Verrucosispora sp. NA02020: one gene and its partner. The protein of the gene in region 1 interacts with the protein of each later gene in a pairwise test. Links are inferred from orthologs where the notes say so. Each region holds a gene or a part of one and is shown on either strand. Other genes may lie near its edges. The genes, in order: ung and ndk.

What was found.
Region 2: the proteins of ung (region 1) and ndk interact in binary tests that used the Escherichia coli proteins (3 or more experiments, as listed by UniProt). The link is inferred for Verrucosispora sp. NA02020 from one-to-one orthologs.

What each region holds. Positions count from the first base shown.
Region 1 is NZ_CP054923.1:6,295,222-6,304,067, forward strand. What follows is about bases 3,305-6,174. They hold ung (uracil-DNA glycosylase), read right to left. Parts: upstream 5,156-6,174; coding sequence 4,454-5,155; downstream 3,305-4,453. Other genes in these bases: HUT12_RS28065 (S8 family serine peptidase), read left to right, coding at 3,305-4,390; tsaE (tRNA (adenosine(37)-N6)-threonylcarbamoyltransferase complex ATPase subunit type 1 TsaE), read right to left, coding at 5,230-5,736; HUT12_RS28080 (alpha/beta fold hydrolase), read right to left, coding at 5,715-6,174. Outside these bases: HUT12_RS28060 (hypothetical protein), read left to right, coding at 1-1,038; more of HUT12_RS28065, read left to right, coding at 1,154-3,304; more of HUT12_RS28080, read right to left, coding at 6,175-6,809; alr (alanine racemase), read right to left, coding at 6,806-7,924; HUT12_RS28090 (NAD(P)H-hydrate dehydratase), read right to left, coding at 8,007-8,846. UniProt on the Escherichia coli protein: Excises uracil residues from the DNA which can arise as a result of misincorporation of dUMP residues by DNA polymerase or due to deamination of cytosine.
Region 2 is NZ_CP054923.1:6,564,554-6,573,368, forward strand. What follows is about bases 5,127-7,965. They hold ndk (nucleoside-diphosphate kinase), read right to left. Parts: upstream 6,840-7,965; coding sequence 6,414-6,839; downstream 5,127-6,413. Other genes in these bases: HUT12_RS29360 (carboxymuconolactone decarboxylase family protein), read left to right, coding at 5,127-5,479; sigJ (RNA polymerase sigma factor SigJ), read left to right, coding at 5,428-6,354; HUT12_RS29375 (VOC family protein), read left to right, coding at 6,983-7,965. Also shown: HUT12_RS33285 (hypothetical protein), read left to right, coding at 1-332; ileS (isoleucine--tRNA ligase), read right to left, coding at 1,367-4,564; more of HUT12_RS29360, read left to right, coding at 5,039-5,126; more of HUT12_RS29375, read left to right, coding at 7,966-8,458; HUT12_RS29380 (DUF4233 domain-containing protein), read right to left, coding at 8,483-8,815. UniProt on the Escherichia coli protein: Major role in the synthesis of nucleoside triphosphates other than ATP. The ATP gamma phosphate is transferred to the NDP beta phosphate via a ping-pong mechanism, using a phosphorylated active-site intermediate.

The DNA of each region.
Region 1 (8,846 bases):
GCCTCCGCAGGTGCCGCCGGCCTGGTCGCGGCCGTGGTCGCCGGCACGTTCGCGCTGACGCCGGGTGCGCCGGAGCAGCCGACCACGATCGTCGCCGGGGCCGCCCCAGGCGCGGAGGCCACCTGGTCGGACGCGCCGCCGTTCAGCTTCACGTTCCGCGCGTTCGACGCCGGTCCGCTGCGCGTGCAGGACCCCGTGGTGGTCTCCCCCGCCTATCAGATCGCCTCGGTCTACATGGACGGCAGAGTCACCCACGACCGGCCGGTCGAGGATTCCGAGACGCCCGTCCGTCGGAATGGGAAGCGCCCCCCGGCTGCCGGCACCGACTCGACCCAGCGACCGCTGTACGCCTACCTGACGCTCTACCGACCGGGCGCGTTCGACCCGGCGGGGATCGTCGGCGGCACCTCGTCGACGATCGCCGGCCGCCAGGCCGTCGAGTCGACCGTCGAGCCGGCCGGCCGGCAGTTGGCCTGGGAGTACGCCGACGACGCGTGGGCCGTGGTGACCGCGTACACCAGCACCCCCGACCCCTCCATCGCGGACCTGTCGGCGCTGGTCACCGCCCTGAAGCCGAGCCCGGCGGTGCCCGCCACGCTGCCGTTCCGGATCGGCTACCTGCCCGCCGGCCACACTGCGGTCGAGGCCGGCTCGCACGCCCTGCCCGGCCTGGTCGGCATCGCGCAGGCCCGCGCGGGCAACTACGGTGGCGTGACCTACGCCGACCCGGCCCCGTCGACCACCGGCCTGACGTCGCCGTACGGCGACAACGAGAGCGCCACCATCCCGGGCAGTGTCAGCATCTACGTCATGCCCGCCTCCTCCTCCAACCAGCGGGCGAAGGCCGGCAAGACGAAGTGCTACCAGGCGTCGGGTGACGCGTTCTGCAACCGCTGGACCACGGACGGCGCGGTGCAGGTGCAGGTGCTCGGCACCGGCGGGCTCTCCGTCGCGGAACTGACCAGGATCGCGGAGTCGGTCGAGGTGGCCGACGTGAACGACGAACTCACCTGGACCCCGGTGCCCCAGGCGCGGTAGCCCCTGGCCGACACCGACGATCCCGCTCGTCCGGCGCCGTGTCCCCGCCCCCGGGGGCACGGCGCCGTCGCCTGCCACCGTCCCTCATTTGTCCACAATGGAGGAACACGAGTCCATGCGCCCCAGAAGATTCCTACCGGCCGCCGTGGCCCTGCTGCTCGCGGCCGGTCTCGTTCCGGCGTCCCCGGCAGCGGCCGACGCGGCCGGGGCGGCTGCGCCCTCCGGCGGCGGTCGGACCGCGACGCTGATCACCGGTGACCGGGTCACCGTGACCACCGACGGCGGCGTCAGCGTCGTCCCGGGCCCGGGACGGTCGGAGATTCCGATGCTGACCAGCACGATCGCCGGCCGGGTACGGGTGGTGCCGGCCGACGCGCTGCCGCTGTTGCGGGCGGACCGACTCGACCCACGGCTGTTCGACGTGACCGGGCTGCTCGCCGACGGGTACGACGACGACCGACGTGCCGACCTGCCGATCATCGCCTCCACCGACAGTGGCGTCGACGGCACGATCGTGCACCGGATGACCAGCTTCCCGGCCACCGCGATGCACACCCGCAAGCAGGGCCTCGACCGGCTCTGGTCGGGGCTGACCCGCAAGGGCGCGAAGGGCAAGGTCTGGCTGGACGCCGTCGGGCGTTTCAGCGGCGCCGAGGGTATCCAACAGATCGGCGCCCCGAGCGCCTGGCAGGCCGGCCTGACCGGCCGGGGTGTCACCGTCGCGGTGATCGACAGCGGGATCGACGCCACCCACCCCGACCTGGTCGGCCGGGTAGCCGCCCAGGTCGACTTCTCGCCGGTCTCCGAGGGCGGCGTACCCACCAGCGACGACGTCCGCGACCTGATGGGACACGGCACGGCCGTCGCCGCCGTCGCCGCCGGCAGTGGGGCCGCCTCGGCCGGCCGGTACCGGGGCGTCGCCCCCGAGGCGACGATCATCGACGCCAAGACCGGTGACTGGGACTCGACCGAGTCGGCGGTGATCGCCGCGATGGAGTGGGCAGCCGGCCCGAAGCGCGCCGCAGTCGTCAACATGAGTCTCGGCTTCCCGGACACCCCCGGCGACGACCCCCTGGAGATCGCCCTGCGCCGCCTGAGCGAGCAGCACGGCACGCTCTTCGTGGTCGCGTCCGGCAACAGCGGCGACAACGGCAACAACCCGAACGCCGCCCAGGACTACGACGTCGGGTCACCGGCAACCGCCGATGCCGCGCTGGCCGTCGGCGCGGTCGACCACGACGACCGGCTGGCGTCCTTCTCCAACCGGGGCCCACGTCTCGGCGACGACGCCGTCAAGCCCGACCTCACCGCGCCCGGCGTCGACGTCACCGCTGCCCGCAGCACCGACGCGTACGGCACCGGCCCCTACACCGACGGCCTGTGGGGCACCTCCTTCGCGGCGCCGCACGCGGCCGGCAGTGCCGTCCTGCTCAAGCAGAAGCACCCGGACTGGACCGGAGACATGATCAAAGCCGCGCTGATGGGTACGGCCCGACCGGCGTCGGGCGTCAGCGTGTTCGCTCAGGGCGCCGGGCGCGTCGACGTGGCCGGCGCGCTCGCCGGTACGGTCCTCGCCGACCCGCCCAGCCTGAGCCTCGGCACCCACACGTTCCCGCACACCGGCGCCGCGCCGACCAGCGGGACGGTCACCTACCGCAACACCGGCACCACGCCGCAGACCCTACGACTGAGCCTGACCGTGGACGGGCCGCAGACGGCGCCCACCTCCGGGATGTTCCGGGTGAACCCGTCGACGCTGACCGTGCCGCCCGGCGGCAGTGCCCATGCCACCGTCACGGCCACCGCCTCGACGACGGCACCGGCCGGGCCGTACTCCGGGCGGCTGACCGCCGGCACCGGCGACGGCAAGCGGCTGACCACGCCGGTCGGGTTGGTCCGGGAGGCCGCCACCCACTCCCTGACGCTGCGGCATCTCGGCGCGGACGGTCAGGAGACCCGGGACTTCTACACCACCGTCGTGGGCCTGGACATCCCGTACACGTACGACTCGCTCCACCACTACGACGACGAGCAGGGCAGTGAGATCACCATCCGGGTGCCCGAGGGGCGCTACGCGGTCGTGTCGCAGATGTTCTCCCACCTGCCGGAGCTGACCTATCTGGCGCACACGAACCTGGCCGTGCGGGCCGACACCGACCTCACGCTCGACGAACGGGTCGGGCGTCCGGTCCAGGTCAGCGTGCCGGCAGCCGACGCGGTCCGCTCCGACAGCACCGTCCAGGTGGGCGTCCGCTCCGGCAACTCCTGGGTGACCGTCGGCGGCAGCAGCAACGCGTCGACCCGGATGCGGACGGCCCAGATCGGCGGGACCGGCAGCCGGGACGAGTTCGTCTCGGTGATCGGCACGGCGTTCGCCGACGGATCGGACCCCAGCCGGTACGCGTACCAGCTCGCCTGGCACCGGCCCGGCGCGCTGCCCACCGGCTTCACCAGGTCCGTCACGGCCGGAGAACTCGCCGTGGACCGGACCTCCGCCCGCGCCCAGGCCCCGGAGGGCCCGGCCGCGATGCAGTCGGCGCCGATCGTGCCGGGCTATCCGCTGACCCCGGCGTACGCCTCCACGCCGCTGGCGCAGACCCGCCACTTCAACACCGACGGCGGCATCAGGTGGGCCTCGCGGGTGTTCCAGTACTCGGACGAGGCCGTCGACTACTACACCGTCACCACGGCCGGACCGGCGATCGCCTACCGGCCCGGGCGGACCTACACCTCCACCTGGAACGCCCCGATCGTCGCGCCCTGCCCGACCGCCGGTGGCGGGTGGTCCGGCGACCAACTGGTCGTGCGGGTCGCCCCCTACTGCGACAGCGCCGGCCACCCCGGCCACGTCGAGCAGGAAACCCTCTCCGGTACGACCACCCTCTACCGCAACGGCACCGAGGTGGCCACCTCGGACCTGCCCGGTCACGCCCGATTCACCGTGCCGCCCGTACCGGGCAGTTACCGGCTCCACGTCGAGTCCACCCGGGCGGCCTCGTTCGGCCTGTCCACCCGGGTCACCGCCGACTGGACGTTCACCCGGCCGGTGACCGCGTCGCGCCTCATGGCGGTCCGCATGGCGCCGACCCTGGACGCCACCGGCACGGCACCCGCCGGCCGGTCCTTCACCATCCCGATCAGCAGCGCCGACGCCACGTCGGTCGGCCTGCGGGTCTCCTACGACGACGGCGCCACCTGGAAGTCGACCCCGGTCACCCGCACCGGCGCCGGCACCTTCCTCGGTACGGTCCGCCACCCGGCCGCCCCCGGGTACGTGTCCGTGCAGGTCACGGCCAGAGGTAGCGCCACCAGCCTGACCGAGACGGTGGTTCGCGCGTACCGGATCGGCTGATCCGAGGTGCCCCTTCACGTCGCCGCACGGGGATGTGAAGGGGCACCTCAGCGCACCAACGGCTCAACCGGCGGTGCGCTCCCAGTCGACGGTGGGCAGGCCGGCGTCGGCGAGGGCCTTGTTGGCCGCGCTGAACGGCCGGCTGCCGAGGAAGCCACGCGGGTTCATCGGGCTGGGGTGGCCCGCCTCCAGCACCACGTGCTGCGGATTGGTGACCAGCGCCGCCTTCTTGCGCGCGTAGCCACCCCAGAGCAGGAACACCACGCGCGACTCCTGGGCGTCCAGCGCCCGGATGGTGGCATCGGTGAACTCCTCCCACCCCCGGTTGGCGTGCGAGCCGGGAGTGCCCTGCCGCACCGTCAACACCGAGTTGAGCAGCAGCACCCCCTGTGCCGCCCAGCCGTCCAGGTTGCCGCTGCGCGGCTTGGGCACGCCCAGGTCCTCGCCCAACTCCTTGAAGACGTTGCGCAACGACGGCGGCACCGAGACCCCCTCGCGCACGCTGAAACTCAACCCGTGCGCCTGGCCGACCCGGTGATAGGGGTCCTGCCCGAGGATCAGCACCCGGCAGGCCGACGGCGCGCAGAGTCGGTAGGCGGAGAAGAGGTCCTCGACCGGCGGGAAGACCGTCTGGGTCGCGTACTCCCCGGCGACGAAGTCGGCCAACGCGGCGGTGCGGGCCGGGTCGAGGTGCGGGGCGAGCACCTCGCGCCACGCCTCGGGAAGCAGGGCCGGCAGGTCGAGGGCGGGGGTGTCGTCGGGCATCGGCGGCCTTTCACCGGTCGGAACGTTTCCGGGCACTGTAGGCAGTGGGTACGACAGCGTTCGGCGCAGGGCCGTCAGCGCGGGACGGTCAACTCGGCCAGCCGGGCCGCCCAGTCGCCACCGACCGGCTCCAGCCCGACGACCCGGGTGTCGTCGTCACGCCGGTCCATCTGGATCCGCAGGTGTGCGTCGACCAGCTGCTCGACCAGCCCCTCGCCCCACTCGACCACGGTGACCGAGTCCTCCACCGAGGCGTCCAGGTCCAGGTCGTCGATCTCGGCCCGGGGGTCGCTCGCGGCACCCAGGCGGTACGCGTCGGCGTGCACCAACGCCACCCCGCGTCCGGTCGCCGGGTCCGGCCCGTGCACCCGGGCGATCACGAAGGTCGGCGAGGTGATGTCGCCGAGCACGCCCAGCCCGGCACCGACCCCCTGGGTCAACGCGGTCTTGCCGGCACCCAGCGGCCCGGTCAGGAGCACCAGGTCACCGGCGCGCAGCAGCCGCGCGAGGCGCCGCCCGAAGGCGTGCGTGTCCGCGACGGTCGGCAGCTCGAAACGGGTCACGGGCGGTCCCGCTCGCACGAGTCGAGGAAGCGGCTGACCGCGATGTTGACCTCGTCGGCGTGCTCCAGCATCACCACGTGCCCACTGTCGTGGATCTTGACGAACTCGGCGTGCGGCAGCCGCCGGACGATCTCCTCGGAATGCGTCACCGGCGTGATCATGTCCTTGTCTCCGACGATCACCAACACCGGCGTGTCCTCCAACGCGGCCAGCGCCGGGAACCGCGAGTGCGTCGCCAGCGTACGCAGATAGCGGGTCACCGTGTCGGCCGAGGTACGCGAGTTCATCTCCTCCACGTACGACACCAGCGACGGGCTCGGCTTACGGGTGCCGAAGCCGTACCTGCGGGTGAGCAGCCAGGCCACGTTGCTGGTGGACTTGCGGGCCCGGTCGATCACCGTCCCGCCGTAGCGGGTGACGTAGCCGGCCGTGTAGAGCACCGGCGCGCCGACGCGCCCGAGCAGAGCGGGCGCGACCAGCTTCGTCTCCGCCAGCAGACCGCCGGAGGTGGCCATCAGCACCGTGCCCACCACCCGGTCGTCGAACATCTCCGGGTACAGCTCGGCCAGCGACATGATGGTCATGCCGCCCATCGAGTGCCCGATCAGGACCAGCGGCCCGTCCGGTGCCACCTCGTCGATCACCCGGCGCAGCGTGTGGCCGAGCGCGACGAGGTCGTACTCGCCGCCCTCCAACCGCCCCGAACGGCCGTGACCGGGCTGGTCGTACGCCACGATCCGGTGCTCGCCCCGCCCGGCCAGCATCTTGCGCTGGAAGTGGAACGTGCCCATGTCCAGGCAGAAACCGTGCACCAGCACGACCGTCGGGTTGCCCGCGACCGGACGGATCGGCTCGACCACCTCGACGTGCACGTCGGTGCCGTCGGGCAGCTCCAACCGGTGCGCCGCGTCGTAGTGCTGCTCGCCGAAGACCTCGTCGACGTACGGATCGGCCGGGTCGGCCTTGAGTCGGCGGACCAGGGCCCGTTCCGTGGCGACACCGGCGGCGAGCCCGGCGGCGGCCACGCCGAGTGCCGCACCGACCAGCCCGGCGGCCCGGCCGGCGGCGGTACGCGGTCGGGGGACCCTCACGCCGACCCTCCGTCGTAGACACGGGGCACCCGGGTGCTGCCGAAGCGGGTGACGATCTCGTAGTTGATGGTGCCGACCGCCTCGGCCCAGTCGTCGGCGGTGGGCGCACCGTCCGCGCCGTCGCCGAAGAGGGTGACCACGTCACCGGCGACCACCGGATCGTCGCCGCAGTCCAGCACGAACTGGTCCATGCAGACCCGACCGGCGACGGTCCGCCGCCGGCCGCCGAGTTGCACCGGGCCGGTGCCGGAGGCGTGCCGGGGCACCCCGTCGGCGTAGCCCAGCGGCACCACGGCCAGCGTCGCGTCGCGCTCGGTGAGGTAGGTGTGCCCGTAGGAGACACCGGCGCCGGCCGGTACCCGTTTGGTCAGCATCACCCGGGCCCGCGCGGTCATCGCCGGCCGCAGCCCGTACGTCTGTCCGGCCACCGGCGAGAGGCCGTACACGGCCAGCCCGGGGCGGACCAGGTCGAAGTGGGTGTCGGGTCGGGTCAGCGTGGCCGCCGAGTTGGCCAGGTGCCGGTAGCGCGGGCGCAGTCCGGCCCGCTCGACCATGGCCAGCCCCTCGTGGAAGACCGCCAACTGCCGGTCCGTGGTGGGGTGTCCGGGCAGGTCCGCGTAGACGAAGTGGCTCCACACCCCGACCACCTCGACCAGCCCGTCGGCCTGGGCCTTGGCGGCGGCGTCGAGCAGCGCCGGCCAGTCGGCGACGGTCGCGCCGCCCCGGGCCAACCCAGTGTCGATCTTGAGGTGCAGCCGGGCCGGACGTTCCGCGCGTCGGCTCGCCCCGACCATCTCGTCGAGCTGCGGAAGGCTCGCCACCCCCAGGTCGACGCCGGCCGCGACGCCGGTGTGCAGCGGCAGCCCGGGCGCCAGCAGCCAGGCCAGCACCGGGGCGTCGATGCCCGCCGCCCGCAGGGCCAACGCCTCGTCCAGGGTGCAGACCCCGAGCCAGTCCGCGCCCGCCTCCAACGCGGCGCGGGCGGCCGGGACCATGCCGTGGCCGTAGCCGTCACCCTTCACCACCGCCATCAACTCGGCGCCGGTGCCGGTGCGCAACCGGTCCACGTTCTCCCGGATCGCGTCGAGGTCGACGCGTACCTCGGCCTGCCACATGCCCCCCACCCTACTTCCGCGCTGATCACCCGGGGTCGCCCCCGGCCGAGCACGGGGTGTCGGGCGAGTCCCCGACGACGGGTCAGGTGATCCGGGCCAGCACCGGCCGCAGCGCGTCGGCCACGTCGGCGGCGGCCACCGGACCGCCCCGCGCCGCCTCCCGACCGGCCAACCCGTGCAGGTACGCCGCCGCCGCGGCGGCCCGCTCCGCCGGCAGGCCGGACGCGAGCAGCGCACCGAGCAGCCCGGCCAGGACGTCCCCGGTGCCGCCGGTGGCCAGGGCCGGGGTGCCGGTCGGATTGACGTACGCCCGGCCGTCCGGCGTGCCGATCACCGTGCGGTTCCCCTTGAGCAGCACCACGGCGTTCGTCCAGGCGGCCAGCCGCAGCGTCGCGGCGACCCGGTCCGCGCCGGGCTCCTCGCCGCAGAGCCGGGTGAACTCCCGGTCGTGCGGAGTGATCACGATGGGCGCGTCGCGCTGCCGGAGCCGGTCGGCGAGCCGACCGTCGACCAGCAGCGTCAGCGCGTCGGCGTCCAGCACCACCGGCACCGGCGCGGCGAGCACCGTCCGCAGCTCGGCGGCGGCCCGGTCGTCCGTGCCCAGGCCCGATCCGCACACCCACGCCTGCACCCGACCCGCGTCGACCACCCGATCGGTGGCGATCACCGACGGGTAGCGGCGCACCACCTCCTCGCGGGCACCCCCCGCGTAGCGGACCAGGCCGGTCGGCCCGGCGAGCGCGCCGCCGACCGAGAGCACCCCCGCACCCGGATACGTCGCCGACCCGGTGGCCACCCCGACCACGCCCCGGGTGTACTTCTCCGAGGCCGCGCCGAGCCGGGGCCACCAGTCGACCACGTCGGGCTCCTCCACGACGTGCAGCGCCGGGCTGCCCCGCAGCCACGGCCCCAGCCCGATGTC
Region 2 (8,815 bases), 270 kb from region 1 along the record:
TCGCCGGCATCTACACCACCGGAGCCGGCAAGCAGGTCACCGTCTTCGGCGGCACCGGCTTCCGCTTCGCCCCCTCGGCCGACGCCGACGGCGAGATCGAACGCCTCACCCAGCAGTACTCGCTCGGTGAGGCGCAGGTCGTGGAGACCGGCGTGCGGGGGCGGCACGAGCGGTGCGCGGTGGGCAACGTCGACGGCGTCGGGGTGGTGGTCTGCACCTCGGTCGACCACGGCAGCATCACCAGCGCGGTCTTCACCGGGCTCTCGGTGGACGACAGTGCCGAGCTGCTCGCCACCATGCGGCGACAGATCGTCTCGACGAAGGGCGGCTGAGCGGGGCCGTCCGCGGCCTGCGCTCAGCCTGTGGTCGGCCCGCCCGGGGTCGACCGACCCGGGGGTCTACCGGCCCGGAGCCGACTCCCCCGGCGTCGACTGACCCGGGTGCGACTCGCCCGTGGCGGGCCCACCCGTGGTCGGGCTGCCCGGCGTCGTGCTACCCGGCGTCGGCTCGCCCGGGGCGGGCGGCTTCGCGCGGGGCGGGGCGTAGCGCGGGACGTACTCCTGGCCGGTCAGTTTCTGGATCTCGGCCATCAGCTCGTCGGTCATCTCCCGCAGCGACGTCCGGTCCGCCGAGCGGCCGGTGAAGTCCAGCGGCTTGCCGAACCGCACGGTGATCTTCGCGCCCCCGGGTCGCGGCATCCGGGCGCCGATCGGCTGCACCTTGTCGGTGCCGATCATGCCCACCGGGATGATCGGGACACCGGCGGCCAGCGCCAGCCGGGCGGTGCCGGTGCGTCCCCGGTAGAGCCGGCCGTCCGGCGAACGGGTCCCCTCGGGATAGATGGCGACCAGGTCGCCGCCCTGGAGTGCGGGGATCGCCGCGTCGAAGGCGGTCAACGCCGCCCGCCCGCCGGCCCGCTCGACCGGGATGGCGCCCAGGCCGTTGAGCACGAACCGATGGAACGCGCCCTTCGCCCCGGTACCCTTGTAATAGTCCGACTTGGCCCAGAACGCCAGGTGCCGAGGCACCACCGTGCCGAGGAACAACTCGTCGGCCACGGACAGATGGTTGCCCGCGAAGATCGCGCCGCCGGTCGCCGGGATGTGCTCCAGCCCCTCCACGTTCGGCTGAAAGGCCAGCCGCAGTGCCGGGGCCACGGTGTACCTGCCGATGGTGTAGAGCAGCGGCACTGGTCCTCCGGCGGATCGAGTGAGGTAGGGGCGGTGTCACCGTAGCGGACCGTCGCACTTCGACCGGAGCGAGGTCGGGCAGGTCCGCAGGCTGGGTGCCGGATGTTAGGAAGGGCCCCCGGTACTACCGCAGGCGTTAGTAGGGGGCCCTTCCTTACACATCGACACACGTCAGCTCACACGCGACGCACCTCGACCGTCACCTGCTCGCCCTCGCCGACCTCACCGGCGAAGCCGTCCAGTTCGTCGGCGAAGTCGACGCGGTCCGCCAGCACCTCACGGGCCACGAACTCGGCGTACCCGGACACCGCCGCGCGCACCTCCGCCGAGGCCGACACCGTCACCGCGATCCGGTCCGAGACGTCCAGGTCGGCGTCGCGGCGGGCCTGCTGGACCACCCGGACGACGTCCCGGGCCAGCCCCTCGGCGGCCAGTTCGGGGGTGACCACGGTGTCCAGCACCACCACCCCCTCACCACCCGGCAGCGGGGCGGAGTGCTCGGCGTCGGCCGCGACCAGCCGCAGCTCGTACTCGCCCTCGGCCAGCGTGACCCCGGCGGCGACCGGGGCGCCGTCGACCAACTCCCACTCCCCCGCCTTGACCGCCTTGATCACCTGCTGCACCTGCTTGCCGACCCGAGGTCCGAGCGCCCGGGGCACCACGGTGAGCACCTGCTGGCAGTACGCCGACACCTCGTCGGTGAAGACGACCTCCTTCACGTTGACCTCGTCGGCGACCAGGTCGGCGAAGGGCCGCAGCTGCTCGGCCGCCGGGCTGGCGACGGTCAGCTTCGCCAGCGGCAGCCGGACCCGCAGACCCTTGGCCTTGCGCAGCGACAGCGCCGCCGAGGCGACCGCCCGGGTGGCGTCCATCGCGGCCACCAGCTCGTGGTCGACCGGGAAGTCCTCGGCACGCGGCCAGTCGGTCAGGTGCACCGACCGCTCACCGGTCAGCCCGCGCCAGATCTCCTCGGCGGTCAGCGGCGCCAACGGTGCCACCACCCGGCACAGCGTCTCCAGCACCGTCCAGAGCGTGTCGAACGCCTCCGTGTCGCCCGCCCAGAACCGGTCCCGCGAGCGACGCACATACCAGTTGGTCAGCGCGTCCAGGTAGGACCGGACGGTGGCGCAGGCCCCCGAGATGTCGTACGCGTCCATCTGCGCGCCGGCCGTCTCGACCAGCTCGTTGGTCTTGGCCAGCACGTACCGGTCGAGCAGGCTGCCGGCACCGGTCGCCACCGCGTCGGTCTTCCGTTTCGCCTGGTAGCCGTCGGCGTTGGCGTACAGCGAGAAGAAGTACCAGACGTTCCAGAGCGGCAACAGCACCTGCCGCACGGCGTCCCGGACGCTCGACTCGGTGACCGGCATGTCCCCGCCCCGCAGCACCGGCGACGACATCAGCATCCACCGCATCGCGTCCGACCCGTACGAGTCGAAGACGTGGTAGACGTCCGGGTAGTTGCGCAGGCTCTTGGACATCTTGCGCCCGTCGGAGCCGAGCAGGATGCCGTGGCTGAGGCAGTTGCGGAACGCCGGCCGGTCGAACAGCGCGGTGGCCAGCACGTGCATGGTGTAGAACCAGCCCCGGGTCTGCCCGATGTACTCGACGATGAAGTCACCCGGGTAGTGGCTCTCGAACCAGTCGCGGTTCTCGAACGGGTAGTGCACCTGGGCGAAGGGCATCGAGCCGGACTCGAACCAGCAGTCCAGCACCTCCGGCACGCGGCGCATCGTCGACCGGCCCGTCGGGTCGTCCGGGTTGGGGCGGACCAGGTCGTCCACCGCCGGCCGGTGCAGGTCGGTCAGGCGTACGCCGAAGTCGCGCTCGATCTCCTCCAGCGACCCGTACACGTCGACGCGCGGGTGGTTCGGGTCGTCCGAGCGCCACACCGGGATGGGCGAGCCCCAGAACCGGTTCCGGCTGATGGACCAGTCCCGGGCGTTGGCCAGCCACTTGCCGAACGAGCCGTCCTTGATGTGTCCGGGCGTCCAGTTGATCTGCTGGTTCAGCTCGGCCATGCGGTCCTTGAACGTCGTCACCGCGACGAACCACGACGACACCGCCTTGTAGACCAGCGGGGTGTCACAGCGCCAGCAGTGCGGATACGAGTGGGTGTAGGTGTCCTGCCGCAGCACCACCCCCCGCTCCTTGAGCTCCCGGATCACCGGCTTGTTGACGTCGAAGACCTGCTCGCCCTCGTAGGGCGGGACCAGCCCGGTGAACCGGGTGTGGTCGTCCACGGTGACGATGGTCGGGATGCCGGCCGCGTTGCAGACGTTCTGGTCGTCCTCGCCGAAGGCCGGGGCGAGGTGCACGATCCCGGTGCCGTCCTCCGTGGTGACGAACTCGGCGCCGAGCACCTGGTACGCCTGAGGTCCGGCCTGCGCGGTGAGGAAGTCGAACAGCGGGGTGTACCGCCGCCCCACCAGGTCGGCGCCGCGTACCGTGCCGACCTGCTCGTACCCCTCCAGTTCCTTGGCGTACGCCCCGAGGCGACCGGCGCCGACGACGTAGCGCTCGCCGTCGCGGTCCAGCACCGCGTACTCGATGTCCGGCCCGACGGCCAGCGCCAGGTTCGACGGCAGCGTCCACGGCGTGGTGGTCCAGACGCCCAGCCGGACCGGCCCCCGGAGCAGCTCCGGCGCGGACTCGTCGGCGGTCAGCCCGAACCACACGGTCAACGTGGGGTCGTGCCGGTCCCGGTAGACGTCGTCCATCCGGGTCTCGGTGTTCGACAGCGGCGTCTCACACCGCCAGCAGTACGCCAGCACCCGGAAGCCCTCGTAGATCAGACCCTTGTCGTGCAGGGTCTTGAAGGCCCACATGACGCTTTCCATGTAGTCCAGGTCGAGGGTCTTGTAGTCGTTGGCGAAGTCGACCCAGCGGGCCTGCCGGGTGACGTACCGCTCCCAGTCCTGGGTGAACTCCAGCACTGAGGAGCGGCAGGCGTCGTTGAACCGGGCCACGCCGAGGTCGAGGATCTCCGCCTTGCTGGTGATGCCGAGCTGCTTCTCGGCCACCACCTCGGCTGGCAGGCCGTGGCAGTCCCAGCCGAAGCGCCGCTCCACCCGCCGGCCGCGCATGGTCTGGTAGCGCGGCACCACGTCCTTGACGTACCCGGTGAAGAGGTGACCGTAGTGCGGCAGGCCGTTGGCGAACGGCGGGCCGTCGTAGAAGACGTACTCGTTGTCGGCGTCACCGGCCGAGGCACCGGTCGCCGTCTCCGGCTGCCGGCCGGAGGCGGGACGCTGCTCGACGCTGGCCTCGAAGGTCTTGTCGGCCGTCCAGTGCTCCAGCACCCGGCGCTCGACCGCGGGCAGGTCCGGGCTGGCCGGGACGCCGGTGGCGGTCGGGTCGTGCAACGGATAGCCCATCGGGGGTCGCTCTCCTCGCTGACGCTCACTGTCGTGTGGGTCTGCGAGGACGAGCCGTCACCGGTACGCCGTCACCGGCGCCCCGGGCCGGGCCCGCGGTACCACCCCGCTTGGTGGCCGGAGTACGACCACCCGCTCGTTGACCGGCTGTGACGGGCCGACCCGTCCGGTTCTACTGAGCCGGTCACCCGGCCGTTCTTCCGGAGGCTCACCGGTGATTGCCGGATCATCGCCATACCCACCCATGATACCCATCCCACCCGTCCCCCTCCTCCCGATAACCCCACCCCGCCGATCATGGAGTCCCGGCAGTCGCAAACCGGGCCGCACGGGGCGAATCACCGACCACGAGTCCATGATCGACGCGCACCTCCACGACGAGCCTCCATGACCGGCGTCACAGGGTGTACCTGTCACGCCCTGTGGGGTGCGCCCGTCGTGGGGGTGTCGGAGCGATCTAGCGGGAGGGTTGTCATGCAGCGGATGAACGTGGCGGAGGTGGCGCCAGGGGCGTTCAGCGCCGTGATGGGGCTGGAGAAGTACGTCCGGGCGAACGTGGACCACACCGTGCTGGAGCTGGTGAAGCTGCGCGCCTCGATCCTGAACGGCTGCGCGTACTGCGTCGACATGCACAGCCAGGAGGCGCTCGGCGCGGGTGAGTCGAGCCGGCGGCTGTTCGCGGTGGCCGCCTGGCGCGAGGCGCCCTTCTTCGACCAGCGGGAACGCGCCGCGCTGGCGTTGACCGACGCGGTGACCCGGCTCGGCGAACACGGGGTACCCGACGACGTGTGGGAGGACGCGGCGAAGGTCTGGCCGGAGAAGGCGCTCGCCGACCTGGTCCTGGCGATTGCCACAATCAACGTGTGGAACCGGATCGCGGTGACCTTCCGCAACGATCTCCCGTCGGACGACTGAACCCGGCGGAGGCGGCGGAGGCGGCCGGTGCGCTCGACGCGCACCGGCCGATGCTGCTCGGTCTGGCGTACCGGCTGCTCGGCAGCCGGCACGACGCCGAGGACGTGCTCCAGGAGACCTACCTGCGCTGGGCCCGCGTCGACCGGAGCCGGGTGACCGAGCCACGCCGCTACCTGTCCCGGGTGGTGACCCACCTGTCCATGGACCGGCTGCGGGCCCGGCAGGCCACCCGGGAGGCGTACGTCGGGCAGTGGCTGCCGGAGCCGGTACCGACGGCACCGTCACCGTTCGGCCCGTTGGAACGCGCCGAACTGCGCGACTCGCTCTCCACCGCGCTGCTGCACCTGCTGGAGCGGCTCACCCCGCCGGAGCGCGCGGTCTACGTCCTGCACACCGCGTTCGAGCTGCCGTACGCCGAGATCGCCGAGCTGCTCGACCGTTCCGTCGAGGACTGCCGTCAGTTGCACCACCGGGCCGCCGCCCGGATCGGGCGCGAGCAGCGCCGGTTCACCGCCGACCGGGCGGAGCAGGAGCGACTGCTGGAGGCGTTCATCGCCGCCGCCGGCGAGGGTGACCTGCGGAGGCTGACCGAGCTGGTGGCCGCCGACGCGATCGCCTGGAGTGACGGCGGCGGTCGGGTGAGTGCCGCCCGCAACCCGATCACCGGCGCGGACCGGGTGGTCCGGTTCCTGCTGGGCGTCCGCGAGAAGGGCTGGCCGCTCACCGTGCACCGCACCGAACTCAACGGTCAGCCGGCCGCCGTGGTGATCACCGCCGGCGGCTCCCGGTATGCGGTCATGCTCGGCACCGCCGACGGTCGGATCACCGACATCTTCCTGGTCGCCAACCCGGACAAGTTGCCCTGGGCGACCTGAGCCGGCCCGTCGACGGGCCGGCTCGCCGCTGTCGTGAGCCCAACTCGGGGAGGCGGTCGTCAGCCCAGCTCGGGGAACCAGAGCGCCAGCTCGCGCTTGGCGCTGTCCGGGGAGTCGGAGGCGTGCACCAGGTTCTCCCGGTTGGACAGGGCGAGGTCGCCCCGGATGGTGCCGGCGACGGCCTTGCGTCCGTCGGTGGCGCCGATCAGACCCCGCACCACGTCGATCACCTGGTCGCCGGAGAGCACCAGCGCGACCAACGGGCCGCTGGTCATGAACGTCTTCAGCGGCGGGTAGAACGCCTTGTCCACGTGCTCGGCGTAGTGCTCGTCGGCCAGCGCGGCGTCCATCGTCCGGGACGCCATCGCGTCGATCCGCAGCCCCTTCCGCTCGAAGCGGGAGACGATCTCGCCGACCAGGCCGCGGCGGACCGCGTCGGGCTTGATCAGTACGAGCGTGCGCTCGTCCGGGCTGCTGCTGGACACGCTGGGTTCCTCCTGAGGGCGTAAGTCGGTCGGGCTGGGTACGGTCAGCCTAGCGACCCGGTCCCGGCCCCGGCGCGGTGGTCGGTCCTTCCCCCGGCCCCCGATCCGGCCTAGCCTGGCCCTGACCACCCGGGAGGTCCACTGTGGCGAACGGCGGGAACCGACCCATCGCACCGGTACGCAAACTGATCGCGGCGGTGCTCGGCACCGTGGCCAGTTTCGTCGTGCTGTTCGGGCTGGGCATGACGAGCTGGGCCATCGTGGCGCTCGGTGTGGCCCTGCTGGTGCTGGCGATCGCGCTGGCCACCGTACGCGGCGGCGGTCGCACCTGGGTCGTCGGCGCCGGGCACGTGCACAGCGCCTCCGAACCACCCACCCAGTACGCCTTCGGCCGCTGCGAACTCCAGCTCGTGATCGACGCGCCCGGGCTGCCGCCCCGGTCCAAGAAGATCATCGAGCCCCGGGTGCCGGTCGCCAAGTGGCCGTCGCTGGGCCAGACACTGCCGATCCGGGTGGCGCTGGACGACCCGCGACACGTCCGGGTGCTCTGGGACGAGGTGCCCACCCACGCCGAGGCCGGCACCGCCGACCTGCCGCCCGAGTTCGCCGACGAGTTCGTCGGGCAGGGCCCGCCGGACGAGATGCTGATCGGGCAGCAGGCCCCGCCGTGGGCCGACCGGCCGCCGGAGGACGACTTCCACGACCCGCTGGGTGACCCGCTCGGCACCCCGCTCCGCGACGACCCGGTCGAGCCGGTCGAGTCCCGGGACCCGGTCCGGGTACGCCAGCGCCCGGGTGGACCCGTGGTGCTGGAGGGCACCGTGGTCGAGCAGAGCAGCGACGCCCCGTTGCCCCGCCGCGCCACGCCCGCGCCACGTACCCCCGCCGAGGAGCGGTTCGCCGCGACGGCCGCCGCCCCGGACGAGACCGACCTCTTCGCCGACCTGCCGCGCGACGACCACCCGGCCGGCGCGCCGGTCACCGGTACGCCGAGCACGGCACCGGCCGCCGGACGACCGGCCGATCCGCCCTCCGCCCCGACGGGCCCCCTCGACCCGCTGGACCTGCCGCTGGACGACCCGTACCCGACGACCGCCGGGCGCACCCGGTCGGCACCGCACGAGGACGAGCCGGTGCACGCGGCGGCGACCGGCGCCCCGGACCCCGACGATCCGCAGGTGGACGACCGGGAACTGGACGAGGCGATCTTCGGTTTCGACCCGGACACCGCCGACCTGGCCGCCCCGATCAGCGGTGTGGGCATCACCCTGCTCGTCACCGAGCTGTCCCGATCGCTGGAGTTCTATCGGGACCGGCTCGGCTTCCGCGAGGTCGACCGGGGCAACGGCAACGCGGTCCTCTCCTCCGGGGCCACCCGGCTGGTGCTGCGCGAGGTGACCGGCGCCCAGCCGATGAACCGGCGGCTGGTGCACGTCAACCTCGACGTCGACGACATCCAGTCGGCCTACGAGCGGATGCGTGACTCGGGCGTCCGGTTCACCTACGCGCCCCGGGTGGTCAACCGGGGCACCAAGCTGGAGGTGTGGGCGGCGGCGTTCCGCGACCCGGACGGGCACGGCATCGCCCTGACCCAGTGGCGGGAACGCGCCGAGGCGTGACCCGCCGACCGGCACGGACGCCGGTCAGCCCAGGATCACCCGACGGACGTGCAACGCGTACGCCCACACCAGCGCGAAGATGACGCCCAGCGCGAACAGCGCCCAGTGCAGCAGGCCGGACAGCAGCAGCAGACCCTGCAACACGGTGCCGGCCTGCCACGCCCAGGGTCGGCGCATCAGCCCGGCCAGCAGCGCCGCCAGCACGGCCAGCGTCACCACCGCCGCGAGCGCCGGACCGCCGAGGTCACCGCCGACGACCCGGATCGGTTGGATCGCCAGCAGCAGCACCAGCGCCTCCAGCGCGAGGGTGCCCGCGCCGAGTCCGCGTACCGCCCGCTGCGGATCACGCAGCCCGGA